3 regions of the Faecalibacterium butyricigenerans genome follow, and region 1 is predicted to be linked to each of the others. Evidence: predicted binding sites of a transcription regulator. Region 1 holds the regulator's gene; each other region holds the start of a gene.
The links. The regulator Rex, encoded in region 1, represses fermentation and respiration genes when NADH is low (regulators of the CRP and FNR family bind a similar motif). The targets are predictions, from matches to a motif close to ATTGTTAANNNNTTAACAAT.

Region 1 (10,317 bases):
TCACACCTTACCTTTCATCCGAGTAGTAGACCCACTTCTTCTGGCTGGTGAAGGCGATGATCGTCAGGATGCAGACGATAACGAACATGATCCATGCCAGTGCGGAAGCCATGCCCATCTGGTTGGACTTGAATGCGTAGTTGTAGACCAGAATGGAGATGAGGGTGGTGGAACCGCGGGGACCGCCGTTGGTGATGATGAACGGGCCATTGAACTCCTGGAAAGCCTGGCAGATCTGAGTGACCAGATTGTAGAAGATAATGGGAGTGATCATCGGAACGGTGATGGAGAAGAACTGACGCCACTTGCCTGCGCCGTCGATGGTGGCAGCCTCGTACAGGTCGGCGGGCACGCCCTTCAGGGCGGCGAGGAACAACACCATGGCGGAGCCGAACTGCCAGATACGCAGGAAGCAGATGATCCACAGTGCGTAGCTGGGGTCACTCAGCCAAGAGGGGCCCTGAAAATGACCGAAGGTCAGGATACGGATCAGAGTGTTGACCAGACCGTCATCGCGGAAGACCGCCTTCCACAGCACGGCGATGGCAACAGAGCCGCCGAGGATGGAAGGAATGTAGTAGACGGTGCGGAACAGGTTCACGCAGGCGATCTTGAAGTTCAGGATGTAGGCGATGAACAGTGCGAACACCAGCTTCAGGGGCACCGTGATGAAGCTGTACTTGAAGGTGGTGATGAGCGCCTTGGTGATCTTGGGGGTGGAGAAGGCGTCCACATAGTTCATGATGCCGTACTGATGGATGCCGTTGAAGAAGTCCATATCCGTAAAGCTGTAGTACAGAGACTGGCCGAACGGGATGGCCTTGAAGACGACGAAGCCGATGATCCAAGGGATCAGATAGAACAGGCCCTGCCATTTGTCAATGAACTTCTGGGCCGGGGTACGCCCGATAGAGGGCGCTTTGCTTTCTTTCATCCGGGAATCCTCCTTTTATAAGGATAATCTCTCGTGCACCGCAATCATTTGGACATACTTTTGTCAAAAAAATGTCATCGCTGTCTTGCGAAAAAGGGGCATCCGTCCGTAGGTGGAAAGGATGCCCCCTTGCAAGACCCTTTTATGCGGTGCGGCCCGTACGAACACCGCGCGTGCGCGGGCCGCGAGAGGTCTGTGAGGCGGAAATTAGACGGTATAGCCGACTGCGTCCATGCCGTCCAGCAGGGTATCGACCAGATCAGCGCCGGAGACGTTGTCGTAATCCAGAGAGTCGAAGACCTCCTGATAGACGCCGGTGCCGGTAGCCTTCAGGTCGTTGGACTCGAACAGGGGGTCGAGCTGGTTGGAAACGAAGGCCATGACCTTGCCGTTTGCCTCAGCGACCAGCTCCTTGACAGCGCCGGCAGCCTGAGCAGCAGCCAGACCAGCCTTGGAAGCGGGGATGCCGCACTCAGAACCCATGATGGAAGCGCCCTCTTCCTCGTTCAGCAGGAAGTTGATGAGGGTAGCTGCTTCTGCGGGGTGTGCGCAGGTCTTGGTGATGGCCAGACCCATGGAGACCTTGGAGAAGCCGCCGTTGTAATCGCCGAACTTGATCTCGTCGCCGACGGTGAAGCCAGCCTTGTTCTCTTCGTCCAGAGCGTCAGCGTACTTGGTAGCGGAGGAGTCCCACTCGAAGCAGCCAGCCAGCTTGCCGGTGATCCACTCGTTGGACTGGTGAGCAGCGTTATCGCCGTTGGAGCCGTAGTAGGTGGGCAGGCTCATGATGACGTGGCCATCGACGAGGCTCTTGATGAAGTCGATGCCCTCGGCGATCTGGTCAGCGTCGTAGTTCAGGGTGGAGGTGGTGGGGTCTGCCCAGTCCTTGCCGTACTTGGACTCAAGGTAGAAGACCATCAGGATCATACGGTCGTATGCGCCCAGATGCAGGGGATAGTAGTCATCGCCCAGCTTCTCCTGGAAGGTCTTGCCGGCAGCCATCAGCTCGTCCAGAGTAGTGGGGTAGGAGATGCCGGCCTTGTCGAAGGTGGTCTTGTTCCAGTAGAAGATACGGCCAGTCATGGAGACGGGCACGCACTGCTGAGCATTTGCCACATTGCAGGCAGCCAGCTTGGCCTCATCCCACTGGGTCAGGTCGAGGTAATCCGTGACGCTGTTCAGGTCGATGAAGGTCTGGCCGCTCTTAGAATAGTTGTACAGCCAGTTCCAGTTGATCTGGCAGACATCCTCAGCGACGCCGCCTGCGAACTTGGTGGACATGGTATCCTCCCAGCCGGACCATGCAGCGAAGGTGGGGTTGATGGTGATGGTGCTGTTCTTGGCCATGAAAGCCTTGATGGCCTCCTGATAGGCGTTGTGACGAGACTCGCCGCCCCACCAGCTCATGGTCAGGGTGACGGGGTCAGAAGACAGGCCGGCCACGGATGCTGCGGAAGCAGCAGTAGAAGTGGCGGTAGAGCCAGCGTTGCCAGAGCCGCCGCATGCGGCCAGAAGGCCGGCAGCGCCCACAGCGCCGGAGACCTTCAGAAAGTCACGACGAGAAATTGCCTTGCTCATTTTCGTTCTCCTCCTAATGTAAAAAAACAACTGCTTGCACGGACGCCTCTGCAAAGCATCCGTTGTATACAAATATGATACCAAAGGCAAGAAGAAAAAGAAAGATGCAAATTGTAGGGATAGCGGCGGAAAACGAACAAATATTGCGCTTATTTTTTGCACGGTTTTGACGTCATTGCCATAATGAATAAACTTGAGGCCAAAAACTGTGCAACTTGTATACTTCAACGATTTGCATAGAAAACTGGGATGCAACAGGGAAAGAATGGCCGGATTTGCAAGAATTTTGTAACCAAGTCATATTTTGCCGAATGGACGTTGTATACATCAAAAGCGACGATGACAGAAACTTCCGGCCATGAACTGATATATCAATAGCGCAAAAAACGTGCGAATCGGGCCTTGGCTGATATATCACGGATGAAGAAAAGATACAAAAAATGCCGCCCGGCGTGCGGACGGCATGAAATCAGGGAAAACGATCATCGGCGGGCGGCATAGAAAGCGCGGCGCTCCCGGAAATAGCACTGGGGGCACATGCTGACGTACTGAACGTCGTTCTGAAGGTCGATGGCCACCTGCTCGCCCTCAAAGACGAAGCGGCCGTTGACCTTGCGGCAGTTGCAGGTGGCCTTGCGGCCGCAGGCGCAGATGGTCTTCATCTCCTCGATGGTGTGGGCCAGCTCCAGCAGACGGGTGGAGCCGGGGAAGCCCTTGAGGGAGAAGTCGGAGCGCAGGCCGTAGCAGATGACCGGGATGTTCAGATCCACCGTCACCATGAACAGCTGCTCGGCCTGTGCGGCGGTAAAGAACTGGCTCTCGTCGCAGAGCACACAGGCCAGAGGCTTGCCCTCGCTGCTGGCGGCCCGGACGGCCTCCACGAGGTCCATATCCGGCGGCACCAGCAGGTCGGCGGGGCGGCGGACGCCCAGACGGCTCACGAGGTCGCCGCTGCCCTTGGTGTCCACCTTCGGTTTGAGGATGAACACCCGCATCCCCTGCTCCTCATAGTTGTGGGCCACCTGCATCAGCGCGGTGCTCTTGCCGCTGTTCATTGCGCCGTAACGGAAATAAAGCTTTGCCATGTCGAAAAAATCTCCTCATGAAAGGACCCTCCCAGCCAGAGCCTGACGGAGAGGGTCGGCATTTTGCAGTAAGATGGCTCAGTCCTGATTGCGCAGCCGGTAGCCGAGGCTCATCAGGCTGTCGCCGAGATGGACGTTCTCCACGACGACATCGGGGTAGGACACTGACAGGTCGTAGTGGGAGAAGTTCCAGAAGCCCTGGATCCCCAGCGCCACCAGACGGCCACTGATCTCCTCTGCGCCGCTGCGGGGCAGACAGAGGACGGCCACCTCGGGGTGATGCTCGGCGCAGAACGTCTCCAGCTCATCGATGTGGAGGATCTGGATGCCGTTGATCTCCTTGCCAACCTCGTCGGGGGCGTTGTCGAAGGCGGCGATGAGCTTATAGCCGTTGGTGTCGGTGGTGATAAAGCGGCTCACGGCCTTGCCCAGACGGCCGCAGCCGATGAGGATGGTGGTCAGACGGTCACCGTTGCCGAAGAGCAGGTCCTCAAGGATGTTCAGCAGGTTCTCTACCGAATAGCCGATGCCTTGACGGCCATTCACATCGCCGATGCAGTTGAAGTCCTGCCGCACCTGCGAGGCGGTGGTGCCCATCTGGGCGGCCAGCTCGCGGGACGAGATGCTGGTGATGCCGTCGTTTTTCAGGGTGCGCAGGTAGCGATAGTATTTGGGCAGGCGCTTGATGACGGGCAGGGAAGCTTTGCCGGGAGTATTCATAGGGAGTTCTCCTTTCTTTTTGTCCGCAGGATCGCCGGGGGAGAGGTGCGCAGCGGCAGGGCGCTCCGGCAAGGAATAAATGTGTACTTTTTCGTACAATAATGATACTTATTTGACAATCTTATCTCTAGTATAAAGTATACATCGGGAAGCGAGAATGTCAAATCCTTTGGCGCAATTTTTTGCAAAAGCAAAGAAATCTTTGCCGAAGCATAACCGACAGGAATGCCGGACAAGCTGAAATGAAGCAAAAAGGAGGGCGCAGAGAATGGCACAGGAAGAGAAAAATATCCCCGTGGAGCAGCAGCGATTGGAAAAAGAGCAGATCGAGGACATGGGCAGCATCTACCGCACCCGGGGCGCTCACGCCATCCACTGTCTGACTGTCATCGGGCAGGTGGAGGGCCATGTGGAAGCTCCGCAGGGCCAGAAGACCACCAAGTATGAGCACGTCATCCCCCAGCTGGTGGCTGTGCAGGAAGACCCTGCCATCGAGGGGCTGCTGGTGCTGCTCAACACCGTGGGCGGAGATGTGGAGGCAGGGCTTGCGCTGGCCGAACTCATCGCCAGCATCTCGAAGCCCAGTGCGGCGGTGGTGCTGGGCGGAGGCCACTCCATCGGCATCCCGCTGGCCGTCAGCGCCCAGCGGAGTTTCATCGTGCCCACCGCCACCATGACGGTCCACCCCGTCCGCCACTCGGGGATGATCTTGGGCGTGCCCCAGACCATGCGCTGGTTCGAGCAGATGCAGGAGCGGATCACCGGCTTCGTCGCGGCCCACAGCGGCATCTCGGAAAAGCGGTACACCGAGCTGATGATGCGCACCGGCGAGCTGGTCATGGATGTGGGTACCGTGCTGGACGGCCGGAAAGCCGTGCGGGAAAAGCTCATCGACGAGCTGGGCGGGCTGTCGGATGCGCTGGCGTGGCTCTACCGAGAAATCGAGGGGAAATAAATTGCCATTTGACTTTTCCCGTGGTACAATGAAAGAATCGAATAGTATCGGGATTCTTCCATCGTCACCGACAGAGCCGCCTCGGGCGCGCCCTGCTTCTATATATAGGATAAGGAACGGGTTTTAGGGATCATGGCAAAAAGAAAACGCAGAACTTCCGCGCGGGGCAGCGCCTCGCGCCGCAAAAAACGGTCGCAGGACCGGATGCCAGCGGGGCTTGTCACCCTGTTCGCAGGGCTGGTGCTTATGGCGCTGGCCTTCGTGCCGGGCAGCTCGGCATGGCGCACGATGCACGATGTTCTGTTCGGCCTGTTCGGCTGTGGAAGCTTTGTGGTGGGGGCGGCGCTGTGCTATCTGGCCATCCTCTACACCCGGGGCGAAGATCTCCTGCCCCACATCGCCAAGCTTATGCTGGGCCTCATCTTCGCCAGCGGTACGGTCATCGTCTTTTCGGACATCTCCGCCGACCAGACCGCCGCGCAGATGACCGCCGCCTGCTATCAGAATGGGATGAGTGCATGGCTCTCGGGCGGCGCACTGGGCGCTGTGCTGGGCGGGACGCTCCTGCTGCTCTGCGGCAGGCCTGCCGCCAACTTGGTCATGGCGGCGCTGGCGGCCTGCGCCAGCCTGTACATCTTTGACATCACCCCCGCCGAGTGCTGGCAGTGGCTCTGCAATGTGGGCGGCAGCGTCCACGAAAAGGGCCTCGCGGTCCACGAGCAGAACGCCGCCCGCCGTGCCGAGCGCCTTGCGGCCCGCGCGGCAGAAGAGGCCGAAGCGGAGGAGTACGATGGGTATGACGACGACTTCCCCGAGGACGAGGAGGACTACAGCGAAGAAGAGCCGGAGGCTCCGGCGTTCCACATCCAGCCTCCCGGCTGGCTGGCGGGCGTTTTCCACTGGGGCCATCAGATGATGCAGGGCGGCGGGCCGGCCGCACCTGCGCCTGCCGAACCTGCCCCGTCTCAGCCCGAGCCTGTCCCGGTGCAGGTGGAAAAGCCCCGGCCCCGCGCCCCCTTTGACATCGACCTCGGCCCGGACCATACGACCGTCACCGAGGGCGGCAGCGAACCCATCGAGCCGATCATCCTCGGCCCCGGCGGGACCTTTGGGATGGACCCGCTCCGTCGTGCACCCATCCGCGCCACCGTGACCCCCATCGTGCCGGATGCGGTGGACACCGCCGCCGAAGATTTCTTTGCGGCCCAGCCGGAACCGCCTGCCGCGCCGACCGTGACGCCCGCTGCTCCGGTGGAAGAGACCGAAACTCCGGAACCGCCGCTCTCCTTCGGCATCCCGCTCTATGAGCCGACGCCTGCGCCGGAGGCTGCCCCGCAGCCGGTCAGTGCCGAGAATGCGGCGGCCTTCCGCTCGGAGCCGGATGAGGACGGCTGGATCAGCATCACCAGCGAACCGGTGGAGGAAAAAGACCTCAACACGCTGGTGGCGGCGGCCATGGAAAAGCCCGCTGTCTCGGAGGAACAGGCCGCGAAGGCCCCCGCAGAGGAGGCCGAGACGGAAGAGAGCTTCCAGTATCAGTACCCCTCCATCGAGCTGTTCGAGCGTGCTCCCGACGAGGGCGACCCCGGCGCGGAGGATGAGCTGAAGGCCAACGCCCAGAAGCTGGTGGACACGCTGGAGAGCTTCGGCGTCCGCACCCGTGTGCTGGACATTTCCCGCGGCCCGTCGGTCACACGGTATGAGGTGCAGCCGATGGCGGGCGTCAAGATCAGCCGCATCACCTCGCTGGCGGACGACATCGCCCTGAACCTCGCGGTGGCCGATGTCCGTATGGAGGCCCCCATCCCCGGCAAGCCCGCCGTGGGCATCGAGGTGCCCAACCACAAGAAAACGCCGGTCTACATCCGCAGCGTCTTCGAGAGCCAGAGCTTCCTGCGGATGACCTCGCCGCTGGGCATCGCGCTGGGCAAGGACATCGCCGGTGTGGCGCAGGTGGCCGACCTGTGCAAGATGCCCCATCTGCTCATCGCGGGCAGCACCGGCAGCGGCAAATCGGTCTGTGTCAACAGCATCATCATGAGCCTGCTCTTCCGTTCCAGCCCCGAGGACGTCAAGCTCCTGCTCATCGACCCCAAGGTGGTCGAGCTGGCGGAGTATAACGGCATCCCCCACCTGCTGATGCCCGTCGTCACCGAGCCGCGCAAGGCGGCAGGCGCACTGGGCGGCGCGGTGCAGGAGATGGAGCGCCGCTACCACCTCTTTGCCGAGAACAATGTCCGCGACATCAAATCCTTCAACAAGCTGGCAGCCAACGACCCGAACCTCGAGAAGATGCCCTACATCGCCATCATCATCGACGAGCTGGCCGATCTGATGATGGTGGTCGGCAAGGATGTGGAGGACTCCATCTGCCGCATCGCCCAGAAGGCCCGAGCGGCCGGTATGCACCTCATCGTAGCCACCCAGCGCCCCAGCGTGGACGTCATCACCGGCCTCATCAAAGCCAATATCCCCAGCCGCATCGCCTTCGCCGTGTCCAGTCAGGTGGACAGCCGCACCATCCTCGACGGTGCCGGTGCCGAAAAGCTGCTGGGTATGGGTGATATGCTCTTTATGCCGGTGGGCGCACCCAAGCCCACCCGCATCCAAGGCACTTTTGTGCGGGATGAGGAGATCAGCCGGGTGCTGGACTTCATCAAGAAGAGCGCCACCGTCCAGTACGACGAGGCCATGATCGAGGCGATGGAAAAACACGCCATTCAGGACGGCAAGAAGGGCAGCGGCTCTGCCGACTCCGATGAGGAGGGCGGCAGCGACCCGATGCTCAAGCAGGCTGTGGAGGTGGTCATCGACGCCGGTCAGGCGTCTACGAGCCTTCTGCAGCGCCGCTGCAAGCTGGGCTACGCCCGCGCCGCCCGCATCATGGACGAAATGGAAGAAAAAGGCATCATCGGCCCTTACGAGGGCGCGAAGCCCCGTGCTGTCCTCATCAGCCGCCAGCAGTGGCTGGAGATGCAGATGAATCAGCCGGATGAATGACCGCTCAGTCAAAGCCTTCCAGTTTTGCCAGCTTTCCTGTTAGAAAAGCCGCTGGCGTGCCGGGCAGGTATTGTTTAACAAAAGAGATAAAGGATAACTATGGAACATTACACCGAATTTCTCCCCATCAGCCGGGCCGACATGGAGGCCCGGGGGTGGGAACAGCTGGACTTTGTGGTGGTGGGCGGCGACGCCTATGTGGACCACCCCAGTTTCGGCACCGCCATCATCAGCCGCCTGCTGGAAGCCGAGGGCTACAAGGTGGGCGTGCTGGCCCAGCCCCGCTACAGCGACTGCGAGGACTTCAAGCGGTTCGGCAAGCCGAAGTACGGTTTCTTCATCGGCGGCGGCAACGTAGACAGCATGGTCAGCCATTACTCGGTCGCCAAGATCCCCCGCGCCGAGGACGAGTACTCCCCCGGCGGCAAGGGCGGCGCACGGCCCGACCGCAGCGCCACCGTCTACACCAGACTTGCAAAGCAGGCTTACCCCGATCTGCCCGTCATTCTGGGCGGCCTCGAGGCCTCGCTGCGCCGATTCGCCCATTACGACTACTGGCTGGACACCGTCCTGCCCAGCATCGCCGAGGACTCGGGTGCGGACATCATCAGCTTCGGCATGGGCGAGCACCAGACCGTGGCGATCGCCCGCCGTCTGGCGGCAGGAGAGCCGGTGGAGAGCATCACCGACGTGGATGGTACCTGCTACATGACCGACTTCGACCACCTGCCCGAGCGGTATGTGGAGTGTGCCGGCTTCAAGAAGGTGGCCTCCGATAAGGTGGCCTACGCCAAGGCCTGCCGCATCCAGATGGACAATCAGGATGTCGTCAGCGGCAATATCATCGTCCAGAAGCAGAGCGAAAAGTACCTCGTCCAGAACATCCCCGCCAAGCCCCTCGTCCGCTGGGAGCTGGATAAGGTCTACGCCCTGCCCTACACCCGCCGCTACCACCCCATCTACGAGGCCATGGGCGGCGTGCCCGCCATCCGCGAGGTGCAGTTCTCCATCATCCAGAATCGCGGCTGCTTCGGCGGCTGCAACTTCTGCGCCATCCAGCTGCATCAGGGGCGGCGCGTCACCAGCCGCAGCGCCGACAGCATCGTGGCCGAGGCGGAGCGGATGACCCACGAGCCGGATTTCAAGGGCTACATCCATGACGTCGGCGGCCCGACGGCCAACTTCCGCTTCCCGTCCTGCCGGGAGCAGATGCTGCGCGGTATGTGCAGCGGCGGCAAGCACTGTCTTGCCCCCACCACCTGCTCTCACATGATCGTGGACCACAGCGACTATCTGAAGATCCTCCGCCGCGTCCGGGAGCTGCCCGGCGTCAAGAAGGTCTTTATCCGCAGCGGCATCCGCTTTGACTACCTGATGGCCGACCCCGACGACACCTTCTTCAAGGAGCTGGTGGAGTACCACGTTTCCGGCCAGCTGAAGGTCGCGCCCGAGCACTGCGCCCCCAACACCCTCGCCTACATGGGCAAGCCCCCCATCGAGACCTTCAACAAGTTCAAGGACAAGTTCTACGAGCTGAGCAAGAAGGCGGGCAAAAAGCAGTACCTCGTGCCCTACCTCATGTCCAGCCACCCGGGCAGCACCCTCAAGGATGCCGTCTATCTGGCAGAGTACCTTTATAAGAACCATATGCGCCCCGAGCAGGTGCAGGATTTCTATCCCACCCCCGGCACGGTGAGCACCTGCATGTTCTACACCGGCCTCGACCCCTACACCCTCAAGCCTGTGTTCGTGGAAAAGACCGCCGAGGGCAAGGCCCTGCAGCGTGCCCTGCTCCAGTACTATGAGCCGCGCAACGCGGAAAAGGTCATCAAGGCACTGAAGATGACCCACCGGGAGGATCTGATCCCCCTGCTGGTGCCCGCTGCGGGCCGCATCGCCGTCCAGCGCTCGGCCCGCAGAGCGGAGGCCGCCGACGTGACCATCCACGGCGACGGCACCTATACCGTCCGGCCCAGAGGCAAGGGCAGCAAAAACGCGAAGCCGCAGGGCAGCAGCCCGGCGGGCCGCAATCCGGCGGGCCGCCA
Region 2 (10,317 bases), on a different contig from region 1:
GGCCCGGGCGATGGCCCCGCCCATGTTGCCGCAGCCTAAAAATCCGATGGTCTTTCTCATACTTACCCTTCCTTTCTGCTTTCCATTTAAGCACAGCCGGGCAGAAAATCAAGTATTTTGTCTCTGCTGCGGGGGAAAAGAGGCAGTCTTTGCCGGAAATAAAGAGGAAACACCCGGCGGTGGGACACAAAAAGTTCATGAAAATGTTGGAAAAGATGCTTGCACTGTTCCGGCGGTCTGCGGTATCATAAAGATATGACCGATGAAAGTTGGAAAACTCTGCGCGGCAGAGGGACAGGCAGAGAGCCTTGGGGCAAGAGGCTCTGGTCGGAAAGGATGGGCATTCTTGTGGCACAGACGACAAAACGGGCGCTGGAAGCATCGCTGAAAAAGCTGCTCCTCCGCAAGCCCCTGAATAAGATCACGATCAGCGACATCACCGAGGACTGCGGCGTCAACCGCATGACCTTTTATTATCATTTCAAGGACATCTATGACCTTGTGGACTGGATCCTGATGGAGGATGCCGCCGAGGCGCTGGAGGGACTTCAGGATTTCGAGACGTGGAGCGGGGCGCTCCGGGAGATGCTGGAAAAGGTGCAGGCCAACCGGGTGCTGGTGCTGAACGTCTACCGCTCGGTCAGCCGCGAACAAGTGGAGCAGTACCTTTATAAGATGCTGGACCCGCTGCTGCGGATATTCGTGGAGCGGCTGAACATCCCGGTAAAAGAGGAAGACAAGCAGTTCATCATCGACTTTTACAAGTACGGCTTCGTGGGACTGGCGCTGGAATGGATCCGCCGCGACATGAAGGCCGACCCGGCCATCATGGCCGAGCGCCTGAACACCATCATGCAGGGCGACCTGAAGCGGGCCTTGCAGCGCTTCCGCACGGATGGAAAAGCATCAATCGAGACAGACTGATAAAAAATTGAGCAACAAAAGCAGGGTGATGGAAAAACTATCACCCTGCTTTCGTTGTTTATAGAACCTTTGCGGAGAAAATGTTAAAGTATTGTCAAAGAAAACCGGCAAAGAACCGGCTAAGGAGGCTGACATTATGAGTACCGCATTGGATTCTCTGAGCCACAAGGTGCAGCGTGCTGCTGTCGGGACGATGGTGGATGTCGCACTGGCCCATGTCAACAAGGACCGTCAGAAGGCGATCGCCGAGATGGTGGACGTGGCAAAGCAGTTTTACGGCGATTCCTTCAGCGAGGAGACCTACGAGCACGCCCACGCCGTGCTGGCTGACCCGGACAGCAAGTGGTCGAAGCTCATCAACTGTGTGCTCAGCCAGACAGACCCCAATGTGGCCCGCACCACGGCCCTCAACCTCGGCTATGAGGCATTCTTCCGGGGCACCAAGACCATCCGGGAGAACCGGGTCAAGTACCGCTGCAACATCCCGTGGCTCATCCTCTTCGACCCCACTTCGGCCTGCAATATGCACTGTGTGGGCTGCTGGGCGGGCGAGTACGGCCACAAGAACAACCTCAGCTTTGAGGATATGGACAAGATCGTCACCGAAGGCAAGGCGCTGGGCGTCTACCTCTATATGCTCACCGGCGGCGAGCCGCTGGTGCGGAAGGCGGACATCCTTCGTCTGGCGGAGAAGCACAACGATGTGCAGTTCGCCATCTACACCAACTCCACCCTCATCGACGAGCCGTTCTGTGAGCGGGTGGTAAAGCTGGGCAACATCGCCTTCATGCTCTCCATCGAGGGCACGCCTTCCACCAACGATGCCCGGCGGGGCGATGGACACTATGCCGCTGTCATGCACGCGATGGACCTGCTGAAGGCCCACGGCATCCTCTTCGGGACGTCCATCTGCTACACGAGGGACAACCTTGAGGCCGTCACCAGCGACCACTTCATGCGGATGCTCTGCGATAAGGGCGCGCATTTCGGCTTCTACTTCCATTACATGCCGGTGGGCAACGAGGCTACACCCGAACTGATGCCCACCCCGGCCCAGCGCAAGTATATGCTGGAGCGCATCCGGTATCTCCGCTCGGAGAAGAGCGACATCCCGTTCTACCCGATGGACTTCCAGAACGACGGCGAGTTCGTGGGCGGCTGCATCGCAGGTGGACGCAACTACTTCCACATCAACTCGGCGGGCGACGCCGAACCTTGCGTCTTTATCCACTACTCGAACGCCAACATCCACGACAGCAGCATCCTCGACATCCTCCGCAGCCCCCTCTTCATGGCCTATCACAATGGGCAGCCGTTCAACAAAAACCACCTGCGGCCCTGTCCGATGCTGGAAAATCCCGAGCTGCTGCGGAAGATGGTCCACGACACCGGTGCCCACAGCACGGATCTGCAGTCCCCCGAGACTGTAGACCACCTCTGCGACAAGTGTGCGGCCTATGCGGCAGACTGGCAGCCTGTGGCCGACGAGATCTGGTCCCACGTCACGCTCCGGGAGAGCCGGTACGAGAACTACAAGGACTGGAGACCCACTACCGCGAAATGACTTTATCGGTCTTTCCACTGGAATAAAAATGCGCAGAAAAGCCCCCATCTTCACCGGCTGAGGCAGCCGGGAGGATGGGGGCTTGTTCTTGTTATTCTTCGCCGGAGTCGATGACGATCTCGGTCTCGCTCTCTGCTTCGGCAGGGGCGGGAGCCGGGTCATCCGGGTCGCCGAACTCTTCATGGTAGGTTTCTACCTGCCCGAGCTGGCCGTTGCGGCGGAGGCCATGGAACACCAGCTTCTTGATGATGTCGTAGATGACGGCAAACAGCGGCACACCTACGATCATGCCCACGAAGCCCCACAGCCCGCCAAACAGCAGGATGGAGAAGAGCACCCAGAAGCTGGAAAGTCCGGTGGTGTTGCCCAAGATCTTCGGGCCGATGACGTTGCCGTCCAGCTGCTGGAGCACCAGAACGAAGAGCACGAACCAGAGAGCCTTGATGGGACTCTGGATGAGGATGAGCAGGGTGGCGGGGACCGCACCGATGAAGGGGCCGAAGAAGGGGATGACGTTGGTGACGCCGATGATGACGGACACCAGCAGAGCGCTGGGGAACTTAAAGACGATGCAGGCAAAGTAGCAGAGCACGCCAATGATGGCAGAGTCCAGAATCTTGCCGTTGATGAAGCCGCCGAACATCCGGTCTGCGTAAAGGACTTCTTCCTGAATAAGCTGCGCCCAGCGGGGCTTGAAGATGCTGTAAAGGATCATCTTGGCCTGCTTGACAAGTTTTTTGCGGCTGGCCAGCAGGTAGACCGCAACGATGAGGCCGATGAGCAGGTTCTTGAACCACGTCACCACGTTTATGACGCCCACGCCTACGCTGCTCAGGATGCCCTGCAGGTTCTGGAGGGAGGGCAGCAGGGTGGTGCGCAGAGAGGCCAGATTGCTCGTGATGGCATCGTAAGCGTCGTTGAAGTAGCCCATCAGGGTCGCATTGTCCAGAAAGACGTCCTGCGTGTTGATCCACCGCATGAAGCGGGTGATGCTGGTCTGGGCCGTGTAGTAGAGGGAGGTGACGCTGGAGATGACCTGCGGCACCACCATCATCACCAGCGCGTAGACCACCAGAATGCCGAAGAGCAGGGTGGCCGCGATGGCCAGCATATTGGCCAGACCGTGCATCTTCTGGGGGAAGATGCGGTGCAGAAAGTTCTCGATGGTGTTGCACACCGGCTTGAGCAGGTAGGCGATGACCGCACCATAGATGAAGGGCATCAGGATGCCGGTCATGGTGGAGACGGCGTCGCCGAAGCCGTCGAAGCGGTAGATGAAGAAGAAAAAGAGGATGCTCAGGCTTATCGCACCAAAGCCCGCCAACATTCCGTAGATGTAGGGCTTGATGTGCGGTTTTTTGTCCATCATGTGAGACTCCATTCCTGCCGCAGACGGCAGGAGCCGATACGGCGATGTTTAGATTTTGTTGCTGCGGCGCCAGATGTGCATCTTCTCGGCCTCTTTGATGAGCTGCTCACGGAAGTCGGGGTGTGCCACGTTGATGAGGGCCTCAGCCTTCTCCCAAGTGGTCAGGCCCTTGAGGTTGACGCAGCCGTACTCGGTGCAGAGATAATGCAGGTTGGCGCGGGTGTCGGTGATGATGCTGCCATTTTCCAGCGTGGGACGGATGCGGCTCTCCAGCTGGCCGGTCTTTTTATTAAAGAAGGTGGAGGACAGGCAGATGAAGCTCTTGCCGCCCTTGGAGAGGTAGGCACCCAGCACGAAGTCCAGCTGGCCGCCTGCACCGGAGATGTGCTTGATACCGGCGCTCTCCGCGTTCACCTGACCAAACAGGTCGATGTCCACCGCATTGTTGATGGAGATGAAGTTGTCCAGTGCGGAGATGCTGCGGATGTCGTTGGTGTAATCGACGGGGGCGGACATACACTCGGGGTTGTTGTTGAGGTAGTCGTACATCTTCTGGGTGCCGGCACCGAAGGCGTAGACCTGACGGCCCTTGTCCAGCTGCTTGTGTGCGCCGGTGATCTTGCCGGCCTTGGCGATGTCCACAAAGGCATCGACGTACATCTCCGTGTGGACGCCGAGGTCCTTCAGGTCGCTCTGTGCGATGAGGCTGCCGATGGCGTTGGGCATACCGCCGATGCCCAGCTGCAGGCAGGCACCATTGGGGATCTGGGGCACGACGAGATTTGCGACCTTCAGATCGACCTCAGAAGCGGGGCCGGCAGCGGCCATCTGGCCAATGGGCGGGTTGCTGCCCTCCACGATGCCGGTGACCCGGGAGATGTGGACGCAGTTCTCCATGCCGCCGAGGCAGCGGGGCATATTGGTGTTGACTTCGACGACGATCTTCTTGGCCTTCTCGCAGACAGCGCCCAGATGAGAAGCGCTGGGGCCGAAGTTGAAGTAGCCGTGCTCGTCCATCGGCGTTACCTGAAAGACGGCGACATCCAGCGGGTCGGGGCTTTCGCGGTAATAGCGGGGAAGCTCAGAATACCGGATGGGGGAGTAGAACGAAAAGCCCTGTGCGATGGCCTTGCGCTCGATGCCGCCCATATGCCAGCTGTTCCAAGTCATGTGGGCAGCAGGGTCGTCGATCTGGAAGATCTCGGGCACCCACATCAGGATGCCGCCGCGGAAGTTGACATTCTCCAGCTCCGGCAGGCGCTTTGCAAGGGCGGCGTCCACGGCCACAGGGGTGTTGACACACCAGCCGTAGTCCACCCAGTCGCCGCTCTTGACCAGCGCGGCAGCCTGCTCGGCGGTCATCTTTTTCTGCGCGTACATTTCCTTAAAATCCATTATAAACCATCCTCTCCTATAATAACATAAAAGAATTGTAAATTTACCATTTACATTCCTGCGGAACAAAGATCTTTGCCGGAAATTTACCGTTCGTTTCCAGTTTTGACACCGGCTTATCACATCCCGGCGGTATCCTTGGAAACAGCAGGACGGATGCCTCCGGCAGAGGCAGACTTGCTCAACTTAGTTATAACATTAACAAAGAGCAGAATCAAGCCCCCTTTCGTAAAAAATAGCCCTACGGACAAGATGACTAAAAATCTTAGCAATTTGTGGGGATAATTTGGTACGACAAAAACAAATTTTTTCGAAAAAAGACTTGATAAAATTTTGACAATATGGTTTACTTAATGTGTACCAAGACAAAGCGCCCCAGTGCGACGTTAATTGACTAAAAATTAACGATGTTGCGAGGGGCGTATGCCTCGATACTTGAAGCGGGAACTGAAAAGTGCTATCATGGCAACACCAAATTGCGCTTTTCCAAAGCGCGGCGATAAAGGAGACCATACCGATGGCAACAGCAGTTTACCCCGGGTCCTTCGACCCGGTCACGAGAGGACATCTCGACATCATCAAGCGGGCAGCAAAGATCAACGACCACCTCATCGTGGCAGTGCTCATCAACAGCGCGAAGAACCCCCTGTTCACCGTAGAGGAGCGGGTGGCGCTGCTGCAGGAGTGCTGCAAGGACATCCCGAACGTGACGGTGGAGGGCTTTGACGGCCTGACCGTGGAGTTCGCCAAGAAGCGCCACGCCTCGGTGATGGTGCGGGGCCTGCGGGCCGTGACGGATTTCGAAAACGAGATCCAGCTGGCGCAGACCAACCACGCACTGATGCCCGGCATCGAGACCATGTTCCTCGCCACCAGCATCAAGTGGAGCTACCTTTCCTCCACCATCGTCAAGGAGGCTGCCCGCTACGGCAGCAACATCTCCAAGTTCGTGACGCCCAACGTAGAAGCGGCCATCCACGCGAAAGTGGAGCAGCTTCAGGCGGAAGGAAAGACCATCTGATCCCTTTTATCATGCAGAAAGGCTCTCGGGCCTTTTGATAGATCGTTTTACGAAAACCCCGTAAATATACACATTTCAGGAGGCTATTAACATGAAAAAAATTGTTATCGCATCTGCCTGCCGTACCGCTATTGGTAAGTTTGGCGGCACTCTGGCAAACGTCCCTGCTGCTGAGCTTGGCTCCATCGTCATCAAGGAAGCTCTGAACCGTGCAAACGTGAAGCCTGAGCAGGTCGATCATGTTTACATGGGCTGCGTCATTCAGGCTGGTCTGGGCCAGAACGTCGCCCGTCAGGCTTCCCTGAAGGCTGGCCTGCCCATCGAGACCCCCGCTGTCACCGTCAACGTGGTCTGCGGCTCTGGTCTGAACTGCGTCAACATGGCTGCTCAGATGATCGAGGCCGGCGATGCTGACATCGTGGTCGCAGGCGGTATGGAGAACATGGATATGGCTCCCTTCGCCCTGCAGAAGGCCCGCTACGGCTACCGCATGGGTTCTCCCATGGGCAAGAGCGAGCTGGTCGATACCATGGTCAACGACGCACTGTGGGATGCCTGCGGCTTCAACAAGCACATGGGCATGACCGCTGAGAATGTCTGCAGCAACGAGACCTATCAGAAGAAGTACGGCTACAGCCCCATCACCCGTGAGCAGCTGGATGAGTTCTCCTACAACAGCCAGATCAAGGCTGACAAGGCCATCAAGGACGGCGCATTCAAGGACGAGATCGTTCCTGTCGTCATCAAGGGCAAGAAGGGCGACACCGTGTTCGATACCGATGAAGGCCCCCGTCTGACCCCGGTCGAGAAGCTGGGCACCCTGAAGCCCGCCTTCACCAAGGACGGCATCGTGACCGCTGGCAACTCTTCTGCTATCAACGATGGCGCTGCTGCTCTGGTCGTCATGAGCGAGGAGAAGGCTAAGGAGCTGGGCATCAAGCCTCTGGCTACTTGGGTCGCAGGTGCTCTGGCAGGCGTCGAGCCTGAGGTCATGGGTCTCGGCCCCATCGCTGCCACCAAGAAGGTCATGGCAAAGACCGGCCTGACCGTTGATGATATGGATCTGATCGAGGCCAACGAGGCATTTGCAGCTCAGTCCATCGCAGTCGGCGAGGCTCTGGGCTTTAACAAGGACAAGCTGAACGTCAACGGCGGCGCCATCGCTCTGGGCCACCCGGTCGGCGCTTCCGGCGCTCGTATCCTCGTCACCCTGCTGTATGCTATGAAGCATCGTGGTGCAAAGAAGGGTCTGGCTACCCTGTGCATCGGCGGCGGCATGGGCTGCGCAACCATCGTCGAGATGGACTAAGTTCCCTTTGAAGGGTCACTCCGGATATTGATACCGCCCGGACAAGGGGCAGGACCGGAGACCTGTCCCCCTGTCCGGGGGCTGATTTGAGTAAGATATAACCTGATTGGAGGTTTTCACAATGGCATTTGTAAAAACCGAGGTGCAGGGCGCTGTCGAGATCATCACCATCGACCGCCCGAAGGCACTGAACGCCCTGAACCCCGAGGTTCTGGCTGACCTGAAGGCTGCTTTTGAGGCAGTCGATCAGGAGACCATCCGCTGCATCGTCCTGACCGGCGAAGGCGACAAGAGCTTCGTGGCAGGCGCTGACATCGGCTCCATGAGCACCATGACCAAGGCCGAGGGCGAGGCTTTCGGCAAGCTGGGCAATGATGTGTTCCTGATGATCGAGAGCTTCCCCATCCCCGTCATCGCAGCCGTCAACGGCTTCGCACTGGGCGGCGGCAACGAGCTGGCTATGAGCTGCGACATCCGCATCTGCTCCGACAACGCTGTGTTCGGTCAGCCGGAAGTCGGTCTGGGCATCACCCCGGGCTTCGGCGGCACCCAGCGTCTGGCCCGTCTGGTGGGCATGGGCATGGCAAAGCAGCTGGTCTACTCTGCACTGAACATCAAGGCAGACGAGGCATACCGCATCGGTCTGGTCAACGCAGTGTATCCGCAGGCTGAGCTGATGGAGAATGTCCTGAAGCTGGCAGGCAAGATCGCCAAGAACGCCCCCATCGCGGTGCGCAACTGCAAGAAGGCTATCAATGACGGCATCAGCCTCCCCATCGAGAAGGCTGTCGAAGTCGAAGAGAAGCTCTTCGGCGACTGCTTCGAGACCCACGACCAGAAGGAAGGCATGGCCTGCTTCCTGAGCCGTGAGAAACCGAAGCCCAAGGCTGTGTTCACCAACAACTAAAACCAACCACCTCTGCAAAGCCTCCCCGGAAAGGGGAGGTGGCGGAGAGGATATACATTACATAATAAAGGAGAGATTTCCCATGAAGATCGGTGTTATCGGCGCTGGCACTATGGGCCAGGGCATCGCAAAGGCATTTGCTCAGGTCGAGGGCAACACTGTTGCACTCTGCGACATCAAGCAGGAGTGGGCTGAGAATGGTCTGGCAAAGATCAAGAAGGGCTACGACAAGCTGGTGGCTAAGGGTAAGATGACGCAGGAGAAGGTCGACGCTATCGTCGCCGCCATCACCCCGGGCCTGAAGGAAGACCTGTGCGCTGACTGCGACCTCATCGTTGAGGCTGCTTTCGAGGATATGAAGGTCAAGCAGACCACTTTCGGCGAGCTGGATAAGATCTGCAAGCCCGAGTGCATCTTCGCTTCCAACACCTCTTCTCTGTCCATCACCGAGATCGGCAAGGGCCTGTCCCGTCCCATGATCGGTATGCACTTCTTCAACCCCGCTGACCGCATGAAGCTCATTGAGGTCATCGCTGGCTGCAACACTCCTGCTGAGACCGTCGAGAAGATCAAGGAGATCTCCGTCGCCATCGGCAAGAACCCCGTGCAGGTCAACGAGGCTGCCGGCTTCGTCGTCAACCGCATCCTGATCCCGATGATCAATGAGGCTGCCTTCATCAAGATGGAGGGCGTCTCCAACATCGCCGGCATCGACACCGCCATGAAGCTGGGTGCTAACCACCCGATGGGCCCCCTGGAGCTGGGCGACTTCATTGGTCTGGACATCTGCCTCGCCATCATGGACGTCCTGTACAAGGAGACCGGCGACAGCAAGTATCGTGCCTGCCCGCTGATCCGCAAGATGGTCCGCGGCGGCAATCTGGGCTGCAAGAGCGGCAAGGGCTTCTACGTTTACAACGCAGACCGCACCAAGACCCCGGTGGACGAGCTGTAATTTAGTTTGAAATTTCTCTCGGTCGCCCTCAAAAAGCGGCCGGGAGGAATTTGTTTGCACAGGACAAGCGTGCAGCTGCCCTGTGCTGAAAGAAAAACATCCGTTAGGAGGATATAGCGATGGATTTTACTCTGTCCAAGCAGCAGCAGATGGTGCAGAAGATGTACCGCGAGTTTGCTGAAAACGAAGTTAAGCCTCTGGCAAAGAAAGTTGATGCCGAAGAGTATTTCCCCAAGGAGACCGTCGAGAAGATGGGCAAGCTGGGCATGATGGGCATTTACTTCCCCACTTCCGTTGGCGGCGCAGGCGGCGATGTCCTGTCTTACGTCATGGCAGTTGAGGAGCTGAGCAAGGTCTGCGGCACTACCGGTGTTATCGTTTCCGCACACACCAGCCTGTGCGCAGCCCCCATCTACGAGAACGGCACCCCCGAGCAGAAGGCAAAGTACCTGCCCAAGCTGTGCAGCGGCGAGTGGCTGGGCGCTTTCGGCCTGACCGAGCCGGGCGCTGGCACCGACGCTCAGGGCCAGCAGACCATCGCAAAGGAAGATGGCGATTACTGGGTGCTGAACGGCTCCAAGATCTTCATCACCAATGCCGGTTTTGCTGATGTCTTCATCGTCATCGCTGTCACCGACGTCGTGCCCGACAAGAAGGGCCGTCCCACCAAGCTGTGCTCCGCCTTCATCGTGGAGCGCACCGACCCGGGCTTCTCCGTCGGCAAGGCTGAGGACAAGATGGGCATCCGTGGTTCTTCCACCTGCGAGCTGATCTTTGAGGACTGCCGCATCCCGAAGGACCGTATGCTGGGCATCCGTGGCAAGGGCTTCCAGCTGGCTATGGCCACTCTGGACGGCGGCCGTATCGGCATCG
Region 3 (10,317 bases), on a different contig from region 1:
CCTACCAGAAAGAGCGGGGAGACACCTTCCTCAAGCTGGAAGGGTACGAGCCGCTGGCCGATGCATTCGGTATGGAGTGCGAAGAGACCCTGACGATGGTTCTGCCCCCGGAAACAGACATCCGCAGCTGGAAAACGAACCCGGACGTCTCGATCAAGGCCCCGGACGCAGACCAGCTGGAACAGCACGAACTGAAATACTACGGCCCGTTGTACGGGGATGATTACACGGTGCGGAGTAACCGGCGTCTTCGGGAAAAGCTGACCTATCTCGGGGCCTATCTGGGCGGGAAACTGGTGGGTGATTGCTATATTTTCGCATCCGATGGGTATGTCTGCATGGACGGCCTGCTGGTGGACGAGGATTTCCGGCACCAGTACATCGCCATGACCCTGATGAAGCATATTGCCGAAAAGGCGCAGGAGCGCGGAGAGATCCTGTATCTTCACGCTGACTCCGAGGATACACCGAAGGAACTGTATGCGAAGATGGGATTTCAGGCCGTTGACAAGCTGTACGAATATCTCTGCACCGATTTCTCGAAACTGAAAATATGAACGAATGCGCGCCGGATATGGCGATGGGCCTCCCAATACGGGAGGCCTTTCTGTTACACCGTCGCCAGCACGGCGAGGATGCTCTGCCAGCGCGGGTTCTCGACGGCAGGCGCACGGCGGATGGGCCGGGGCGTCTGCGCAGGCTGAGGACGCTGGGCCGACTGGGGCAGGGGAGAGAGGAAGGCGGCCTGCCACGCGGCAGCAAGCTGCATGGCCTCGGGGCAGCTCTGGAGGGTGCGGCGCTCGGCCCCGGCAAGATAGTCGCCCAGCCAGCAGAGGATGGCCGCGATGTTGAGCTGCTCTGCGGCGCGGGCGCTCCAATAGCTCCAGTGGGCGGGACGGCCTGCGAACCGCTCCACCGTGATGAGCGCCCCTTCCCGGACAGAGGAGGGAGCGGCTGTCCCACAACCACCGGCAGTATGGGCCAGCACATAAAGGATGTGCTCCATCCGGCGGCTGTCGAGGGCGTCGTCCCGGATGAAGGCAGAGAAATCCGTCTGGGCCAGCAGACCCTCGGCGGTGGCAGGGAAGCGCCCCGTCAGCTCGCCGGAAGCGTTGTGGCAGCTCTGCCACCCCTTTCGGATGAGCTGAAAGTTCAACTTCTGGCGTCCCATCGTGGAATAGAAGACCCGGGCCTTGCTGCTGACCGGCTCCTGCCGCAGCTCGAGATAGGCGTCCGCACCGCCGAGGTCTTGTACCTTGACACTGAGCACAAGGCGGTACTCGGGCTTCTGGCTGGACATGGCAAGATGCATCTCTTCAAAATAACGTGCGGCATCCATAGTGGTTCTCCTTCCTGTGGGCAGCGTGGGTGTTGTCGGAGGGGTACGGCCCTTTGTTGGTTGTAGTATATCATAAATCACGACAAAATACAACTATAAGTTTGCCGAAAAACCAGAAAACTTTCTATCTTTCCCACGAAACAAAACAAGATGGTTGTATGCGACAACAAAAATACGGGGCCGCTGGCAGCAGATACAACTGCACAGCGGCCCCGCAGGCTCTCTTTATAAATAAGAAGCTCAGTCGCCCAGCTCCCGGATCTCGTTCTGGATGAGCCGTCCGGCGGCGCGGGCCAGCTGGTCCATCCCCCGGATGCGGGCCATGTTCTTGCCGTAGATGCGGGAGGCATCGGCGGCGCTGGAGTCCTCGCCCATAAAGACGGCGGAGACCCGCAGGCCCTTGCGCTGGAGCGCCCGCACCTCGGCGGCGGCATCCTCCACGCCTGCGCTCCCGCCGTAATCGCGGCCCAGCGGGTCGTTGGGAGAGGGCGGGATGCGGCGGCTGTCGTTGGGGGAGGCGTCGGTCAGGAGGATGAGCAGGTGGCGTGCGGCAGGGCCGGGGTCGAAGTCGATGAGGTCGCCTGCGGCACGCAGAGCCAGACCGTCCCGGTTCCAGCCCGAGGCGAAATACTGGCAGATGCCCTGCAGGCTCTTTTCTTTAAAGCCCTTGAGCACCCGGAGGACGGTGTAGCCTCGCAGGCTGGAAAAGCAACTCACCCGCACCGGGATGCCGCAGGCCGCGAGGCTCTGGGCAAGGATAGACCCCTGCGCCGCGATGACCTCCTGACAGTGGAGGCGGGAGGCCGAGGCGTCCAGCAGGAGATCAACGGTGAAGGAGGGATGATTCTCCTCCTCTGCACAGCGGAACACCCGGCCATCGTCCATGACGGTGCGCCAGACCCGCCCGGGGTCGAGACTGCCGCTGCGGGCCACCCGGGCGTTGGGCTGCTGGTGGACGAGGATGCAGTTGCGGATCTGTTCGGAGAGCCGGAGCACGACGCTGCGGTGAAGCTCAAGGTTTTTCGCGTAATAGGCCCGGTTCCGCTCGGCCTGAAGCTGGGCCTGCTCGGCCAGATGCTTTGCCTCGGGGGTGGGGGCCTGTTCCGGGCTGGGCACGCCGGAGGCGAACCAGAGATGACAGCCCAGATGCTCGCCGGTGCAAAGCTCCTGCTCGGCCTTCCGCAGCCGCTCGGGCGGGTAGAGCGACCGGCCAAAGCAGCTCTCGATGTAGGCCCGGTCCTCCTCGGCGCGCTGGCGCAGGGTGATGTGGGCCAGCCGCTTGTCCGCATGGACACCGCCGCCGGAGGCATCCACCGCGCCGGAGTGCTCCACCGTCACCCGGTCGGTCTTTATCATCTGGGTGGGCATGGTGCGGGTCATGAGGGACGCCAGCAGGCCGTCCAAGTGGAGGTGCAGCCCGGCTTTCTGGTGCACCGTCCCGTCGAACAGCTCGAACCTGGCGTAGACGGCCAGCAGCGCGGCTTTCAGCTCCTCGGGGCGAGGGGGCGTTTCGGGGCTGAGGGCAGCGCTGAGGCTCTTTTCGTAGGGGGTCATGACGGGCGGCGTCCGGCCCTGCACGGCCCGCCAGCGTGCAGCCTGCATGGAGTAGACCAGCTGGTTTTTCGCCATCCACTCCTGCCGCGAGAGCTTGTACTGGATGCCGAAAAAATAGTCCGCGTGGGCGCGGCGGAGGGCCGAAAGCACCGGGCGGCCGGGCAGCTCGAGGGCGTAAGCCGCGCTTTCGAGGTAGAGCCAGCTCAGATCGTCCAGCATGGTCTGCCGGAGGTCGCCCTCCCATGTGTCGAAGAGGCTGCGCACCAGCGCGTCGCCGTAGTATTTGTGCACCAGCCCCACGATGCAGTTCATGTAAAAATCAATGGTGCCGTCGGTGTTGCGGGCAAGGAACAACGGCTCGAAGCCGTAGGCTCCTGCCGCCGCCCACACCTGATTGGCGGCACGCCGCTCTTCGGCGGTGTAGCTCTGCGCTTCCATCGGAATGCTCCTTTAGCCGAAGAGCTTTGCGGCGGTGAGCTGGGCCGGGATGCGGGCGGCGATGGCGTCCCGGATGAGGCCCTGCTCGTAGGAGTCGAAGGCCTTGTTGGTGATGCCCATGTCCAGCGCAGCCCCGGCGGCGACGCCCCGGCGCATCAGGCGCAGAGCGTCCAGCATCCCGCGCAGGTCGAGGGCTTTGGTGGAGATCTCCGCGCTGTCGCACTTTTTCTGCAAGTCGAGGAAGAGGAGGGCAAACTGCCGGACGTATTTGCCGTTCAGGTCGGGGAACTGGGTGCGCAGGAGCTTTTCAAGGTTCTCTTCGGTGATGGTGGGCATCTGGATGACCACGAAACGGGAGGTCAGCGCCTCGTTCAGCTCCCGGGTGCCTGCATAGCCGTAGTTCATGGTGGCGATGAAGCGGGTCTCCTCGGCCAGCGGGATGCGGTCGTAGCCCGGCACATCAATGGCCCGGCGAAAATCCAGCACGGCGTGGAGGACGGCCAGCGCCTCGTTTTTGGCCATATTGATCTCATCCAGCACGCCGAAGCCGCCGCTCTGGGCGCAGCGGTAGACCGGGCCGGGCCGGAACTTTACCTGTCCGCCCTCGAAGGTGTCCATGCCGATGAGGGAGGCTGCATCCATGTTGACGTGGAACGAGATGTCCCACGCGGGACGCCCGAAGGCGGCGGCAAGGTTCTCTGCCAGCACGTTCTTGCCAGTGGCCTTGCCGCCCGCCAGCAGCAGGTTCTCGCCGCAGAGCAGAGCGGCCAGCGCCTGCTCCCACACCTCTCTGCCGTAGTAGACGAAAGCAGGGGCCGGGATGCGGGGACGCAGGGCCTCGGCCAGCGGGTGGGCGGCGCGGTATTCTTCCACAGCCCGCAGCAGGTCGGGGGAGACCCCCTCCTGCCGCAGCGTATCCATCAGACCAGATGTTTCAGACATCAATGACATCTCCTTGCGGTTGGCAGTGCCAAACCGAAATTTCACCCTTATCATAGCACAACCCGTGCGGTTTGTGTAGTATTTTTGCAGTTAAGAACAGCAAAGAAATATTGCAGCCGAAAGTTTGGCTTGACACATCAGGTCTAGGTGCTATACTTAGCTAAAATCGTTGAAGTGTGCGGCTTTGGGAGGAATTTATGATGAAGTGCAAAAAAATCATAGCATCTTTTTTACTGATTGCTATGCTGGTTGCGCCGCTGTCAGCATACGCGGATACTGTATACTCTGATGAAGAGGTGCTGGCGAGAGGAAAACTGTATTATTCTTATCTAGAACAGGTCTTCGGGAATATTGTAAAGGAAAATGAGGGCGCTTCGGAAGTGACCCTGACGGGTGCGGTTGGCTTTTGCAATACAGATTATTTGCAGCAAAGTGAGTTCGATGCAAAGGCTCAGCAGGGAAAAATCAGCGGTCCGACTATCTATGTTGAATATAGAATAGGAAACGAAGAAACCGCCTATTATATAAGTGATTTGCTTCCGGTGGGTTCGCCGACAACGGTTCTGGCGAAGAGTAATTATACGGATGCTGTAGAAGAAATGGCAGATTCAAAGACCAGGGCAGAAATTCTGGGAAATGGTTTTGTGAAAATCGGTGGAGAATACAGGCTTCGCATCGACCTTGCAGATTATGCAGCTCAAGGCTACCCGACAACAAAAACGCAGGTGGAAGCGATTCGAGCTGCAAAGGCGGCGACCATCACGGAATCTCCGGAACGGTATTACGCGAATCTGGAAAAACTTCTGATGACAAGAGGTTCGAATACAGAAATCAATGAAGTAATCGTTTGTGTAAAAGGAATATACACAGATGATGAACTCGCTGCGATCGATTATACCGACACGGATAAGATTCAGTATTGGATGGACTACTATACCATCAACATGAACAACCAAAGACTCCGGGTGAAAAAGGCGTATTCCGTGCTGGGAGACCTGACAGTAATAGGAAATGCAGGAGAATATAACCAGATGGCCCTGATTGCAAATGGCAGGGATGTGGGGTATACGGAAATTGCTCCGGGAATGTACCGCAATGCGGAAGGCTGGACGGTGTTCCGCGTCGATTTGAATGACTACGCAGCAAAGGGTTATGTCTATTGAGCGCAGAGCAATATCATATAAAAATCGGATGCATAAGAATTGCATCCGATTTTTATATGCTGGAATGAAACGAATTCAACAAACTCTCATCCGGGGCACGGAGATTTCACGGTTCGGAGAAATTGACAGAGCGTGTGGAATGAGATAAAATATCTTTCGTTGTGTTAAAATCAGGAAGCCGTTTTCGTAAGCATTGCACACCGCTTACAAAAACAGCTTCCAAAGAAAGGCGTAAACTATCATGCTCGAAACCATCACAGCCGTCAATCAGGCGGTCAACAGCTTCATTTGGGGCATCCCGGCGATGGTCTGCATCATTGGCGTGGGCCTGCTGCTCAGCGTGCGGACCGGCTTTTTGCAGATCCGGAAATTCCCCTATGCCATCCGCACCACCATCGGACGCATCTTCCGCAGGAAGGATGCCTCCGACGGCGCAATGACGCCGTTTCAGGCGGTCTGCACTGCGCTGGCTGCGACCGTCGGCACCGGCAACATCGCCGGCGTGGCGGGCGCGATCGCCATCGGCGGGCCGGGCGCGGTGTTCTGGATGTGGTGCTCGGCTCTGCTGGGGATGTGCACCAAGTTCGCCGAGGTGACGCTGGCGGTGCACTTCCGCGAGCGGAACAAGAACGGTGAGCTTGTGGGCGGCCCCATGTACTATATCAAGAACGGCCTCGGCAGCCGGTGGCAGTTCCTCGCGGTCCTCTACTCCCTGTTCGGCGTGCTGACCGTCTTCGGCACCGGCAACGCCACGCAGGTGAACACCATCGTCACCGCCATCGACTCGGCCCTGCTGGCCACCGGCAGCGGCCTGAACGGCATCCTGCCCACCCTCAACCTCATCGTGGGCATCGTGGTGGCCATGATGGTGGCAATGGTGCTGCTGGGCGGCGTCAAGCGCATCGGCAGCGTCACTGAGAAGCTGGTGCCCTTTATGGCGCTGTTCTACATTGTACTGGCGCTGGGCGTCGTGGCGCTCAACTACCGCCGCTTCCCGGCGGTCCTTGCCTCCATCGTCGGCGGTGCATTCGACCCGCAGGCCGTCACCGGCGGTGCCATCGGCAGCGTCTTTCTCAGTATGCAGAAGGGCGTCTCCCGCGGCATCTTCTCCAACGAGGCCGGCCTCGGCACAGGCTCCATCGCCCACGCCTGCGCCGACACCCACAAGCCGGTCAAGCAGGGAATGTTCGGCATCTTCGAGGTCTTTGCCGATACCATCGTTATCTGCACCCTGACCGCCATGGTCATCCTGTGCAGCGGCGTGCCGGTGGGCTACGGCAGCGCGGCAGGCGCGGAACTGACCATCTCCGGCTTCACGGCCACCTACGGCGGCTGGTCGTCCATCTTCACGGCAGTGGCGCTCTGCTGCTTCGCGTTCTCCACCATCATCGGCTGGGGCCTGTACGGCTCCCGGTGCATCGAGTTCCTGTTCCACACCGACAAGGTGGTCGGGCCGTTCCTCGTGGTCTACTCCTTCGTGTCCATTCTGGGCGCGACAGTGGACCTCGGGCTGCTGTGGAGCATCGCCGACACCTTCAACGGCCTGATGAGCATCCCGAACCTCATCGCCCTGCTTTTGCTCTCCGGCACGGTGGCAAAGCTCACGAAGGAGTTCTTCGCGGGCGAAGGGGCACAGAAATAAAGAGTTACTTAGAGCGGAACACGGCAGATGCATTTTAATGTGCATCTGCCGTGTTTTTTGTATATTGTGATAAAATACGGAGTCTGCCTTTGTGAAACAGGACGAAATATGGCTTTTGAGAGCCGAACAACTTGACAAATGGATACAGGGGGGGGTAGAATCGGAAACAGCAGAAACGCTCTTCTGCAAATTCTCAAAATCTGAGGAGGAAACGATATGAAAATCATGAAAAAATTGATGGCTTTGGCTCTGGCCAGCGCCCTCGCCCTGACCCTGCTCACCGGCTGCGGCGGAGGCGGTGGTGGCGGCTCTATTAAAGTAAATGGCCAGACCGTGACAATCAATAAGTCCCGTGTTCAGGACTTTGAGAATGGCTTTACTGCAAAGATGGAGACATTGGGCTACAAGAGGCTGACTTACAGTGCTGAACTGACCGATGAACTCGAAAAGGATGTAAAACAAGCAGCTAAACAATATAATGATGACAGCTATATTGCTCTGGCATGGAGAATCTATGAGGGCGACCCGAACTGGGGCGAAATCGTTCAAGATGTCACTGGTAAGTTAAAAGAGGTGGCTGACAAGAATCGTGTGGACTATTCTGATCGAAGCTATGGCTATCTTGTAATAACGAACGAGGATACCGGTGCACATGAGTTGATGGTCGTGATTTCCAACGAAGAAACACGGGCAGTTGTCTAAACGTCGAAGAATTTAAAAATCGAATACATACAGAAGTCGCCCTCCGGAATCACACCGGAGGGCGCTTTTTGCGGTCTGCAAGCTTGGGACTTTGTTCACTTTTCCTGCAAAAATGCAAAAAAGTATAAAAATTTCATGAAAATCATAAGAAATGACATTGAAAATGTTTTAACAAAGTGGTAAAGTAGAAGCAAAGAGAGTCGTGCCTGCCGCCCGGCGGGACGCAAAATTGGGAGGTTTATTACCAATGGCTGATCGTATCGTTCTGAACACCATTTCCTACCATGGCCACGGTGCCATCGAGAACATCGTGCCCGAGCTGACAGCCCGCGGCTACAAGAAGGCTTTCGTCTGCTCCGACCCCGACCTCATCAAGTTCGGCGTCACCAAGAAGGTCACGGACCTGCTGGATGCTGCAAACTTCGCCTACGCCGTCTACAGCGAGATCAAGCCCAACCCCACCATCGCCAATGTGCAGGACGGCGTGGCCGCCTTCAAGGCCGCTGAGGCAGACTGCATCGTGACCATCGGCGGCGGTTCTTCGATGGACACCGCAAAGGCCATCGGCATCATCATCAACAACCCCGAGTTCGCTGATGTCCGCTCTCTGGAGGGCGTTGCTCCCACCAAGAAGCACGCGGTCTTCACCATCGCAGTGCCCACCACTGCCGGTACCGCAGCTGAAGTCACCATCAACTACGTCATCACCGACGTGGAGAAGAAGCGCAAGTTCGTCTGCGTCGATACCAACGATATTCCGGAGATCGCCGTCGTCGATCCCGATATGATGTCCTCTATGCCCAAGGGCCTGACCGCCGCCACCGGTATGGACGCTCTGACCCACGCCATCGAGGGCTACATCACCAAGGGCCACTGCGTCATCTCCGATATGTTCCATCTCGAGGCCATCAAGCTCATCAGCGAGAACCTGCGCGGCGCTGTCCAGAACACCCCCGAGGGCCGCGAGGGCATGGCGCTGGGCCAGTACATCGCCGGTATGGGCTTCTCCAACGTGGGTCTGGGCATCGTCCACTCCATGGCACACGGTCTGTCCGCTCTGTACGACACCCCCCACGGCGTGGCCTGCGCTATCCTGCTGCCCGTCGGTCTGGAGTACAACAAGACCGTCGCCGGTGAGCGTTACCGCGCCGTCGGTAAGGCGATGGGCGTTGTGGGCATCGACGAGATGAACGACGCCGAGGCAGCAGATGCCACCATCGCCGCCGTCAAGCAGCTGTCTGCGGATGTGGGCATCCCCGCAAATCTCCACGGCATCCTGAAGGAGGAGGACATCCAGTTCCTCGCCGAGTCCGCTTATGCCGACGCCTGCCGTCCCGGCAACCCCCGCGACACCAGCGTGGAGGAGATCATGGAGCTGTACAAGAGCCAGCTGTAAGCTGCGCCTGAGCGCTTTACCCTTATAAAATATAGGCCGCTGCTAAGTACAACCTCTCAGTCTCGCTGTCGCTCGACAGCTCCCCTTGTAGGGGAGCCTCTGGCGAAGAGATGAGGCTTTCCGCCCTGCCAAGGCCTCCCCTCGATAGGGGAGGTGGCTGCGCCAAAGGCGCAGACGGAGAGGTTGTCTTTCGGCGGCCTTTTTGCGTGAAAATTCTGCCTTCCTCTTGCGCGGGAAGCAAAAACTGCGTACAATATCCCTGTAACCATTCATATGGGAAAGGAAACACGCAATGGAGCTGAATTTTTATACCCTCTGTGTCATTTATCTGGTCTATTCATTCCTCGGCTGGGTGGCCGAAACGGTGGCAGCGACGGTGAAAGGACGTGCCTTCGTCAACCGTGGCGTGGCGTCCGGCCCATTCTGCTTCGTCTACGGCACGGCGGCTGTGCTGATGGCCGTGGGCTTCGCCGACCTTCGTTCGGCCCCGCTGGCCCTCTTTCTCGGCTGTGCGGCGGACGCCACCGTGGTGGAGTGGGTGACGGCCAAGCTGCTGGAGCGGGTGCACCGCCGCCGCTGGTGGGACTACTCGGACAAGAAGTTCAATCTGGACGGCTATGTCTGCCTGCAATATTCGGTGCTCTGGGGTCTGCTGGGCATGGCCAGCGTCCTATGGGGCAACGGCCTGCTGCTGCGCCTCTGCGCCCTTCTGCCGGGATGGCTGCTGCATGTGGGCGTCTGGGTCATGATGACGATCGCTGTCCTCGACCAGCTGGGTACGGCGCTGGCCGTCAACCAGTACGCCGCCAGCCACCCGAAGTTGGAACAGTTCAACCTTGAGCTGGAAAAGCACTCGGACAAGCTGCGCCAGCGGCTCATCGCCCATGTGGAAAAGCGTATCCAGAAGGCCTATCCGACTGCTGTCCGGCCCGAGCCGACGGTGCAGGCCGAGAAGGCTCTGAGCTTCGGCGACCTCGTCTGGCTCTTCGTCATCGGCGCGTTCCTCGGCGATGTGGTGGAGACGCTCTTCTGCCGGGTGACGGCGGGGGTCTGGATGAGCCGCTCGAGCCTTGTGTGGGGCCCCTTCAGCGTGGTGTGGGGGCTGGCGCTGGTCATGGCGGCTGTCCTGCTGCGGGGCAGC

Region 2: the regulator Rex is predicted to act here: its motif matches at 5,574-5,593, upstream of coaD (pantetheine-phosphate adenylyltransferase).
Region 3: the regulator Rex is predicted to act here: its motif matches at 7,937-7,956, upstream of fucO (lactaldehyde reductase).

What each region holds. Positions count from the first base shown of each region.
Region 1 is NZ_JAJEQL010000011.1:41,375-51,691, forward strand. It holds gene LKD23_RS06140 (carbohydrate ABC transporter permease) at 8-934, opposite strand; gene LKD23_RS06145 (ABC transporter substrate-binding protein) at 1,142-2,512, opposite strand; gene LKD23_RS06150 (thymidine kinase) at 2,995-3,597, opposite strand; gene LKD23_RS06155 (redox-sensing transcriptional repressor Rex) at 3,676-4,317, opposite strand; gene LKD23_RS06160 (ClpP family protease) at 4,586-5,272, shown strand; gene LKD23_RS06165 (DNA translocase FtsK) at 5,405-8,272, shown strand; gene LKD23_RS06170 (YgiQ family radical SAM protein) at 8,372-10,317, shown strand, end outside.
Region 2 is NZ_JAJEQL010000032.1:3,044-13,360, reverse strand. It holds gene proC (pyrroline-5-carboxylate reductase) at 1-60, opposite strand, end outside; gene LKD23_RS10540 (TetR-like C-terminal domain-containing protein) at 349-924, shown strand; gene LKD23_RS10535 (radical SAM/SPASM domain-containing protein) at 1,061-2,488, shown strand; gene LKD23_RS10530 (AI-2E family transporter) at 2,580-3,857, opposite strand; gene LKD23_RS10525 (butyryl-CoA:acetate CoA-transferase) at 3,906-5,252, opposite strand; gene coaD (pantetheine-phosphate adenylyltransferase) at 5,770-6,273, shown strand; gene LKD23_RS10515 (acetyl-CoA C-acetyltransferase) at 6,365-7,582, shown strand; gene LKD23_RS10510 (enoyl-CoA hydratase-related protein) at 7,704-8,489, shown strand; gene LKD23_RS10505 (3-hydroxyacyl-CoA dehydrogenase family protein) at 8,572-9,444, shown strand; gene LKD23_RS10500 (acyl-CoA dehydrogenase) at 9,564-10,317, shown strand, end outside.
Region 3 is NZ_JAJEQL010000001.1:34,765-45,081, reverse strand. It holds gene LKD23_RS00215 (GNAT family N-acetyltransferase) at 1-557, shown strand, start outside; gene LKD23_RS00210 (hypothetical protein) at 611-1,339, opposite strand; gene LKD23_RS00205 (vWA domain-containing protein) at 1,580-3,331, opposite strand; gene LKD23_RS00200 (AAA family ATPase) at 3,344-4,273, opposite strand; gene LKD23_RS00195 (hypothetical protein) at 4,471-5,436, shown strand; gene LKD23_RS00190 (alanine/glycine:cation symporter family protein) at 5,678-7,078, shown strand; gene LKD23_RS00185 (hypothetical protein) at 7,295-7,780, shown strand; gene fucO (lactaldehyde reductase) at 8,028-9,176, shown strand; gene LKD23_RS00175 (putative ABC transporter permease) at 9,469-10,317, shown strand, end outside.